Neorhizobium galegae bv. orientalis str. HAMBI 540: one gene and its partner. The main gene of each other region encodes a partner of the protein of the gene in region 2 in a complex. Links are inferred from orthologs where the notes say so. Each region holds a gene or a part of one and is shown on either strand. Other genes may lie near its edges.

Evidence for each region. The genes of interacting proteins can lie anywhere in the genome.
Region 1: the proteins of tsaB (region 2) and tsaD are in contact, whole or in part, in a solved structure (PDB 4WQ4), measured with the Escherichia coli proteins. The link is inferred for Neorhizobium galegae bv. orientalis str. HAMBI 540 from one-to-one orthologs.

What each region holds. Positions count from the first base shown.
Region 1 is NZ_HG938353.1:3,747,753-3,751,711, reverse strand. Bases 1,018-3,959 are described here. They hold tsaD (tRNA (adenosine(37)-N6)-threonylcarbamoyltransferase complex transferase subunit TsaD), read left to right. Parts: upstream 1,018-1,910; coding sequence 1,911-3,008; downstream 3,009-3,959. Other genes in these bases: RG540_RS18235 (NAD(P)H-dependent glycerol-3-phosphate dehydrogenase), read left to right, coding at 3,005-3,959; hemC (hydroxymethylbilane synthase), read right to left, coding at 1,018-1,839. In the rest of the region: RG540_RS18255 (COG4223 family protein), read right to left, coding at 1-104; RG540_RS18250 (uroporphyrinogen-III synthase), read right to left, coding at 195-905; more of hemC, read right to left, coding at 910-1,017.
Region 2 is NZ_HG938353.1:34,153-38,959, reverse strand. Bases 1,180-3,951 are described here. They hold tsaB (tRNA (adenosine(37)-N6)-threonylcarbamoyltransferase complex dimerization subunit type 1 TsaB), read right to left. Parts: upstream 3,013-3,951; coding sequence 2,347-3,012; downstream 1,180-2,346. Other genes in these bases: RG540_RS00170 (universal stress protein), read right to left, coding at 3,713-3,951; RG540_RS00175 (NifU family protein), read right to left, coding at 3,031-3,597; RG540_RS00185 (GNAT family N-acetyltransferase), read right to left, coding at 1,835-2,329; RG540_RS00190 (Fur family transcriptional regulator), read right to left, coding at 1,365-1,793; RG540_RS00195 (lysophospholipid acyltransferase family protein), read right to left, coding at 1,180-1,368. Also shown: tRNA (N6-isopentenyl adenosine(37)-C2)-methylthiotransferase MiaB, read right to left, coding at 1-521; more of RG540_RS00195, read right to left, coding at 565-1,179; more of RG540_RS00170, read right to left, coding at 3,952-4,192; trpS (tryptophan--tRNA ligase), read right to left, coding at 4,328-4,807. UniProt on the Escherichia coli protein: Required for the formation of a threonylcarbamoyl group on adenosine at position 37 (t(6)A37) in tRNAs that read codons beginning with adenine.

The DNA of each region.
Region 1 (3,959 bases), 3.7 Mb from region 2 along the record:
CTGCGGACAGGTTCGGCGACCACATCCGATTGCTCGGCCGTGAGGTCGATCGTGACCGGCTCCTTATCTGTCTTGGATCGGCGGGGTGGTTGTTCCGGTACCATCTCGACCTCTTTTTGCATGCGCTCACAGGAAACTAGTGGGTGGGTCATCGGAAAGAAAGGGGCGGGCGGGATTTTGGCGCAACACATCAACTAAAGGAGTGCCAATACCCCATCCTCGTCAGGGTGGCTGGCGATCTTGATATTTCTGTGAAATTCCCGCGGAATGTTTTCGGCGACATTGTCGCTGAGGCAGAGGAACTGCACGGATGCAAGTTCCTTCAGGTGCGGCGCAGCGAAATCACAGAACAGCCGGGCATTTTCCCGCGAGTAAAGGAGCACGGCATCCACGGGTGGATCGAGCAGGGTGGCGCGGATGAAAACCTCATCGTAGGCTATGGGCATCATTCCGTAGACTTCGGTCGCCACAAACGGGACGCCCTCGGCGTTGAGGCCGTCTTCGAATTGCGGCGAGCGCGGCTTGCCGGCGAGATAGAGCAGGGGGGCGTCGAAATCCGATGCATCGCTTGCGATGAGTTCAGCAAGTTCGGCGCCTGTGCCGGGGCCACGGCGAATGTCCCGGAAACCGGTATCTTCGGCCGCCTTTGCCGTTGTTTCTCCGACGGCGTAGAGGGTTTGGCCGAGAAAAGGGGCGAGGCGATCGCCCAGCGAGGACAGCACGCGAACGGCTTCGGCGCTGGTGACGGCGAGCGCAGAATGCCGGCCGGCGAGCGCTGTCGCGGCAGCGTCCGGATGATGGATCGACTTGGTCAGCGGCAGCAGGACCGGCTGATGGCCGAGGTTCTGCAGCCGTTCGTCGGTCCGGCGGGCCGAGCTTTCGGGGCGGGTGACGACGACCCGCATGGCTTTACGACCAGCCTTCGAAGAAATCGGTGCCGGCCGCCGCGCGGACCGCTTCTCCCGCCTGCCGGCCGAGCTTTTCCGCGCTCACCCGTTTGCCTTCGGTCTCGATCGAATGTTCCCTGCGGCCATCCGGCGTCAGGATCAGCCCTGAGAATTTCAGATGGTCGCCCTCGCAGATGGCGTAACCGCCGATCGGGGTGCGACAGGAACCGTCGAGGGCTGCCAGGAAGGCGCGTTCGCAGGAGACCGCGTCATAGGTCGGGCGGTCGTTGATCGGGTCGAGAAGCGCGTCGATGCGGGCATCACTGACACGGCTTTCGACGCAGATCGCGCCCTGCGCCGGCGCCGGGGGGAAATCCTGCGGGTCGAGCAGTTCGGTGACGACATCCTGCTTGGCAAGGCGCTTGAGGCCGGCATAAGCGAGCAGCGTCGCATCCACCTGGCCTTCGCTCAGCTTGCGCAGCCGCGTTTCGACGAGGCCACGGAAGGTGATGACCTCGATGTCCGGACGGATGCGGCGGATCAGCGCCTGGCGGCGCAGCGACGAGGAGCCGACAGTGGCGCCATCGGGAAGGGCGGCAAGCGTATGGGCGGTGCGGCCGATAAACGCATCGCGAAAATCCTCGCGGGGCAGGTAGGCGGCGAGACGCAGCCCCTCGGGCAGCTTGGTCGGCATGTCTTTCGAGGAATGGACGGCGAAATCGAGATCGCCGGAGATCAGCCCTTCCTCCAGTTCCTGGGTGAACAGGCCCTTGCCGCCGAGCTCGCTCAGCGCCCGGTCGGTGATCCGGTCGCCGGTGGTCGACAGCACGACGATCTCGAACATGTCCTCCGGCAGGCCATGCGCCGTCATCAGCCGGGCCCGGGTTTCGGAGGCCTGGGCGAGTGCCAGCGGGCTGCCGCGCGTGCCGATCCGGAAAGGTTTTGTTTGCATCCGCGTCATTCCATTGTTACCGGAGGCTTTCGTAGACCGGTTTATCCGGCATCGCAATTATCGATAGGCGTATGGCGACCTTTCTTCGCATCCTCGGCATTGAAACTAGCTGCGACGAGACGGCGGCTTCCGTCGTCGTGCGCCATGAGGACGGCCGCGGCGAAATCCTCTCCGACGTGGTGTTCTCGCAGCTCGACGAACACAGCGCCTATGGCGGCGTCGTGCCGGAGATCGCCGCGCGTGCCCATGTCGAGGCGCTGGACGGGCTGATCGAGGAAGCACTGGCGCGCGCCAATGTGTCGCTCGACGAGATCGATGCGGTCGCCGCGACATCCGGACCGGGCCTGATCGGCGGGCTGATCGTCGGGCTGATGACCGCCAAGGCGATCGCGCGGGCGGCCGGCAAGCCGCTGATGGCGATCAACCATCTCGAAGGTCATGCGCTGACGGCGCGGCTGACCGACGGGCTTTCCTTTCCCTACCTGATGCTGCTCGTGTCCGGCGGCCATACGCAGCTGGTGCTGGTGCGCGGCGTCGGCGAATATGAGCGCTGGGGCACGACGATCGACGATGCGCTCGGCGAAGCCTTCGACAAGACGGCAAAACTGCTGGGGCTTCCCTATCCCGGCGGGCCGGCGGTCGAGAAGGCGGCGCTGAAAGGCAATCCGGACCGGTTCTCGCTGCCGCGGCCGCTGGTCGGCGAAGCGCGGCTCGACTTTTCCTTCTCGGGCCTCAAGACGGCGGTGCGCCAGGCGGCGACCGAGATCGCGCCGCTCAGCGAGCAGGATATTGCCGATATCTGCGCCTCGTTCCAGAAGGCGGTTTCCCGGACGCTGCGCGACCGCATCGGCCGCGGGCTCGCCCGCTTCAAACAGGAGTTCGCGCATCTCGACGTCGACCGGGCGCTGGTCGTCGCTGGCGGGGTTGCCGCCAACCAGGAAATCCGCCGGACGCTGCAGGCGCTCTGCATCGAGAACGGCTTCCGCTTCATCGCGCCGCCGCCGAGACTCTGCACCGACAACGCGGCGATGATCGCCTGGGCGGGGCTCGAGCGGATGGCGGAAGATCTGCCGACCGACGGAATGGATGTGGCGCCGCGCTCGCGCTGGCCGCTCGACAAGGACGCCAAGACCCTGCTGGGGTCCGGCAAGCGAGGAGCCAAGGCATGAGCACTCGGGAACGGATCGTCGTTATCGGGGCCGGTGCTTTCGGGACGGCACTTGCCGCGGTGATTTCGCTGGAAGGCCGACATCCGGTCACCCTGATCGGCCGCGATCCCTCGCTGATGAGCGATCTGCGCGATGACCGGGTGCACGATGCAGCCCTTCCCGGCGTGCCCCTGCCGGATGCGCTGGAGTTTTCCGCCGAGCCGGATGCGATCGGCGAGGCGAGCCTTGTTCTGTTCGCCATGCCTTCGCAGGCGCAGGCGGATGCGGCGCGGCATTACGGTCCCTATCTTGCCGACGGCGCGGTGGTCGTCACCTGCGCCAAGGGCATCGACAAGTCTTCCGGCCGGTTGCTGACCGACCTGCTGGAGGCGGAATTGCCGCATCATCCGGTCGCGGTGCTTTCGGGGCCGGGTTTTGCGGCCGATATCGCCCGCGGCCTGCCGACGGCGATGGCGATTGCGGCGGGGGATGAGGCATTGGCGGAGCGGCTCGCCAACGCGCTCTCGAGCCGTACCTTCCGCCTATATGCCTCCACCGACCGGATCGGTGTGCAGCTCGGCGGAGCGCTGAAGAACGTGCTGGCGATTGCCTGCGGCATCATCGAAGGCGCCGGCCTCGGCGAATCGGCGCGCGCCGCGCTGATCTCGCGCGGTCTTGCGGAAATGTCGCGGCTGGTCGAGGCGATGGGCGGCAATGCGGATACGGTGCGGGGCCTGTCGGGCCTCGGCGACCTGGTGCTGACCGGCACCAGCCATCAATCGCGCAACCTGCGTTTCGGCATCGCGCTCGGCAGAGGCGAGGGTACTCAGGCCGGCGGACCGCTGGTCGAAGGGGCCTTTGCGGCATCCGTCGCGGCGCGTCTTGGCGAAAAATTCTCCGTCGAGCTGCCGGTCACCAACGCGGTGGCCGAAATCATCGACGGCAAGCTCGATATCATGACGGCCATGGAAC
Region 2 (4,807 bases):
GCGGTGACGCCGCGGGCGCGGATCTTCGCCTTCTCGGTAACCGGCAGGTGCTCGAACTTGTCCTCGACCGCATATTCGGTATCGACGACAGGCTTTCCGCCGCGGGCGCGTCTCAGCGCTTCCGGCAGGCGATGGTAGGTCTGCGGGCCGATCACCACGTCGACGGCCGGCGCACGGCGGATGATTTCCTCGCCTTCGGCTTGGGCGACGCAGCCGGCGACGCCGATCATCAGCTCCCGGCCTTCGGCAGCGCGTGCCTTCTTCATGTCGCGAAGACGCCCGAGCGCCGAATAGACCTTGTCGGCCGCCTTCTCGCGGATGTGGCAGGTGTTGAGGAGGATGAGGTCGGCCTCGCCCATCTCTTCGGTCGTAACGTAGCCTTCGCCCGCCAGCGCATCGCTCATGCGGCCTGAATCATAGACATTCATCTGGCAGCCGTAGGTCTTGATGAAGACCTTGCGGGAATTCGGGCGCGGGGCCTGCTCGTCGGCGGGCACGGAAAGGGAGACGTGTTCGTTCATGGCTCGCTCCATACCGCAAGAAGACCCGGAAATGAAGCGTTTCCTATAGCGCTTCGTAGTCACGCCCCCGCAGATGGCGGATCAGCATGCGCCGAAGCCGGCTCGTCACGGCCATGCTCAGATGCTTACGGTTGTCGCCGGCGCGGAATTCGATCGTCTCGCCAAAAGCAACGTCCACGTCGAGCGCTCCTTCCTTCAGGACGCCGAGCAGATGCGGCACCAATTCGATATCGCCCGGCCAGGCGGCGATCGGCCGATGGTAACGGCCCATGGCCATGCCATGAATGCGGGTATAGGCGATCGCCACCGGCTGGACATGCACGACACCTTCCGGCGTGTGCTGGACCGCGGCGGCGGCGGCCCCGAACAGCGACGACTTCACCTCCAGAAGCCGGTTGCCGTCGGAGGTGGTGCCTTCGGGAAAGAGCACGACGATCTCGCCGGCCGCCATCCGTTCGGCAATCTCGTTCACCTGGTCGCCGGTCCGACGCTTCTGCTCGCGAGCGACGAAGATGCTCTTCTGCAGCTTGGCGAGCGTGCCGAAGACCGGCCATTCCGACACTTCCATCTTGGCGATGAAGACCACGTCGGCGATCGCCCCGAGCACAAGAATATCCTTCCACGAGGCGTGATTGCAGGCAAGCATCAGCGGCCGGCGACGCTCCAGCGTTCCGTGAACATGGATACGGATGCCCAGCAGGAAACACGCGGTCCGATGCCAGCAGCGCGGGATATAGCGGCGGATCTTGAGGTCGAGGGCGAGGCCCAGGAGCTGGAACGGCCACAAAATCAGCGTAACTGCGAAAAGAACGACAAAAACGAAGCCGATCCGCGCCCAGGTAATCACTTATCGTCCTTGTCCAGCGGGATGCCGTAGAGCTCCAGCCGGTGGCCGACGAGACGGAAGCCGTGCTCCCGGGCGATGCGTTCCTGTAGCGCCTCGATTTCCGCCGAGCGGAACTCGATGACGGTACCGGTCTTGAGATCGATCATATGGTCATGATGTTCTTCAGGCACGGTCTCGTAACGCGAGCGGCCGTCGCGGAAATCGTGACGTTCGATGATCCCCTCGTCCTCGAACAATTTTACCGTGCGGTAGACCGTCGAGATCGAGATACGGGGGTCGACTTTCGAGGACCGGCGATAGAGTTCCTCGACATCTGGATGGTCAACGGATTCCTGCAGGATACGCGCGATCACGCGGCGTTGATCCGTCATTCGCATGCCCTTTTCGGCACACAGCTCCTCCAGGGTTTTGGAAAGGTCTGTCATGTCGTTTTGGCTTTCGAAACGTTCCCGTAGAAACTAACGGACTAACGAAGAACGCGGCTCATGACAAGCGCCGTGGAGCGCGTCCCATCCGGCCCGGCATAATAGGCGGGGCGTTCGCCCACTTTGCGGAAACCGAGCTTGCGGTAAAGCTCGACGGCAGGGCGGTTGGCTGCCTCCACTTCCAGGAACATGCTCTCCCCGCCGCGCGACGCCGCCTCGCGCAAGGCCGCCTGCATCAGACGCCAGCCGAGCCCCACTCGGCCGAATTTCTCGTTGACGGCGACCGTCAAAATCTCTGCCTCGCCGGCCGCCTCACGCGAAAGAACGAAACCGCCGAGCGGCTTCGAGAAGAACGCATTGGTCTGGCGGGCGATAAAACCGAAGACATTGTGCTGCAGGAGGAGGTTCTGGAATTCGCCATCGCTCCATTGGCGCGGAAACCGCTGGCCATGCAGCTCGGAGATCTCCAGGCAATCGCCGGCCTCCATCGGCACGACTTCGAAATACGGCTTCCAGGTCAGATAATCGTCGAGCATCGGCGCAGTCTGTACATTCACGAACGGGCAAGGGCGAAACCGGTCTGCGGTTTCGCATCGGGTCCCCGAAGATACAACGGTTTAGGGCGTTGCGCATCCGCAGGTTTTTCGGCAGCGATGCGCGCGACGACGGCAATGTCGAAGCGATCCCGCCCGTCATATTCGGCCACTCCCTTACCAAGGGAATGCTCTACCCAGGAGCCGGTCATTGCTGCCGAAAGAGACTGGGCAAGTTCCGAAGCATCCTCCGGCGAAAGCGCTGCGGGTTGGCTCAACGCCTCACCCTTGGCGGAAAACGCCTGAGTGTAGATCTCGTTGCGTTTGGCATCCATGGCAACCACGACCGGCTGGTCGGGATGTTCACCCAGAAACTTGAGCGCCAACGCCTCGAGCGTGGTCACGCCGACCGACTCGACGCCGAGCGCGAGCGCGAAACCACGGGCGGCGGCGACGCCGACGCGAATGCCGGTGAACGAGCCCGGGCCGATGACGACCGCGACGCGCTCGACGGCTTTGAGGGGAAGACTGGCGGCGGCGAGCGCTTCGTCGATGACCGACATCAGCCTTTCGGCATGGCCCTTGCCGATCGTCTCGGTGACTTCAGACAGCATTTTGCCCGCGGCGCTGTCATAGAGCGCTGCGGAGCAATCCACCCCGGCGGTATCGATGGCGAGAATAATCATTCAACGGTGCCGGCGGGCTCAGAGAGCTTCGACGGCCTGCACTTCCGGAACGAAATGCTTGAGCAGGTTCTGTACGCCATGCTTCAGCGTCGCCGTGGAAGACGGGCAACCCGAGCATGCGCCCTTCATGTTGAGGTAGACCGTGCCGTCGCGGAAACCCTTGAAGGTAATGTCGCCGCCGTCCTGGGCGACGGCCGGGCGGACGCGGGTTTCGAGCAGTTCCTTGATCGTCGCGACGATCGTTTCGTCGTCCTCGTCGAAGAACTCACCTTCCACGTCGGATGCTTCCGCAAGCGTGGACGTACCACCCATGACCGGCGCGCCGGACATGAAATGCTCCATGATGGAACCGAGGATCGCCGGCTTCAGGTGCTGCCATTCGGCGCTTTCCTTGGTGACGGTGATGAAGTCGTAACCGAAATAGACGCCGGTGACGCCGGAGATGCCGAACAGGCGCTCGGCCAGCGGAGATGCTTCCGCCTCGCCGGCATTGCGGAAATCGGCAGTGCCTTTATCCATCACGACTTTGCCAGGCAGGAACTTCAGGGTCGCCGGGTTGGGGGTGGCTTCCGTCTGAATGAACATCTCGTCTCTCCTGGGGCACGACGCCCCTCGCAAATTTAGAACTCTTCCAAAGAAGATAAGCCGTATCAGCTTTTCGTTCAAGTGCTCCTTTGCCTGCGCAAGATCAAGTCCGCAATCAGGCCAGCGCGTCGATTTCCTCGGCCGTGAGCGTGTCCGGCAGGACGGTGACGGGGATCGGGAAGGCAGCAACGGCGGACACCAGGGGTCCAGGCCCTTCCTTGGTGGAACCGGCCGCCAGCACAAGGACCGCGATATCGCGGTCTTCCTCGACCAGCAGGATAATCTGTTCGCTGGCGTTGCCTTCGCGGATGACGATTTCTGGATCGATACCGATCGTATCGCGCACCTTCTGGGCGGCCTTTGCCATCACCGCGTCCGCTTCTTCGCGGGCCTCGGCGCGCATGATCTGCTCGACGCCCAGCCATTGCTGGAAATCGCCCTCGGGAATGACGAAAAGCAGAACGAGACCCCCGTTGGAGTTCTTGGCGCGGCGTCCGGCGTAATGAACCGCCTTTTCACATTCCGGCGTGCCGTCGATGACGGCCATGAACTTGCGCCGGTGCCCTTCAAGCCGCGAAAGCCGTTTCGAAACCATGCTTCCCCTCCTTCGCATGTAGTCGACCGAAGCAGTCGTGATGCGGAACTTATACCAACCGAAAAAAATGAAAACCCGCCACGAATGCCGTGGCGGGTATGCAATCTTTGCGTGACTTGAAAGACGCCGATAATCTCAGCGCAGGAAGCCGACGATGTCGAAGACATCTCCCATGACCTTTTCGGCGCGGGCGCGGGCGCGCTCGCCGCCATCCTTGAGGATGGCATCGATATGGGTCGTGTCGTCCATCAGGCGGCGCATTTCGGACGTGATCGGCGAAAGCACGTGCACGGCGAGATCCGCAAGCGCCGGCTTGAAGACCGAGAACTGCTGGCCGCCGTATTCCGCGAGAACGTCGGCCTTGGTCCTGTCGGCAAGGGCTGCATAGATGCCGACGAGATTGTCGGCTTCCGGGCGGCCCTTGAGGCCTTCGAGTTCACTCGGCAGGCCTTCCGGATCGGTCTTGGCCTTGCGGATCTTCTTGGCGATCTCTTCGGGGTCGTCCATCAGGTTGATGCGCGACAGGTCCGAAGGATCGGATTTCGACATCTTCTTGGTTCCGTCACGCAGCGACATGACGCGCGGCGCCGGCCCGTCGATCAGCGGCTCGACCAG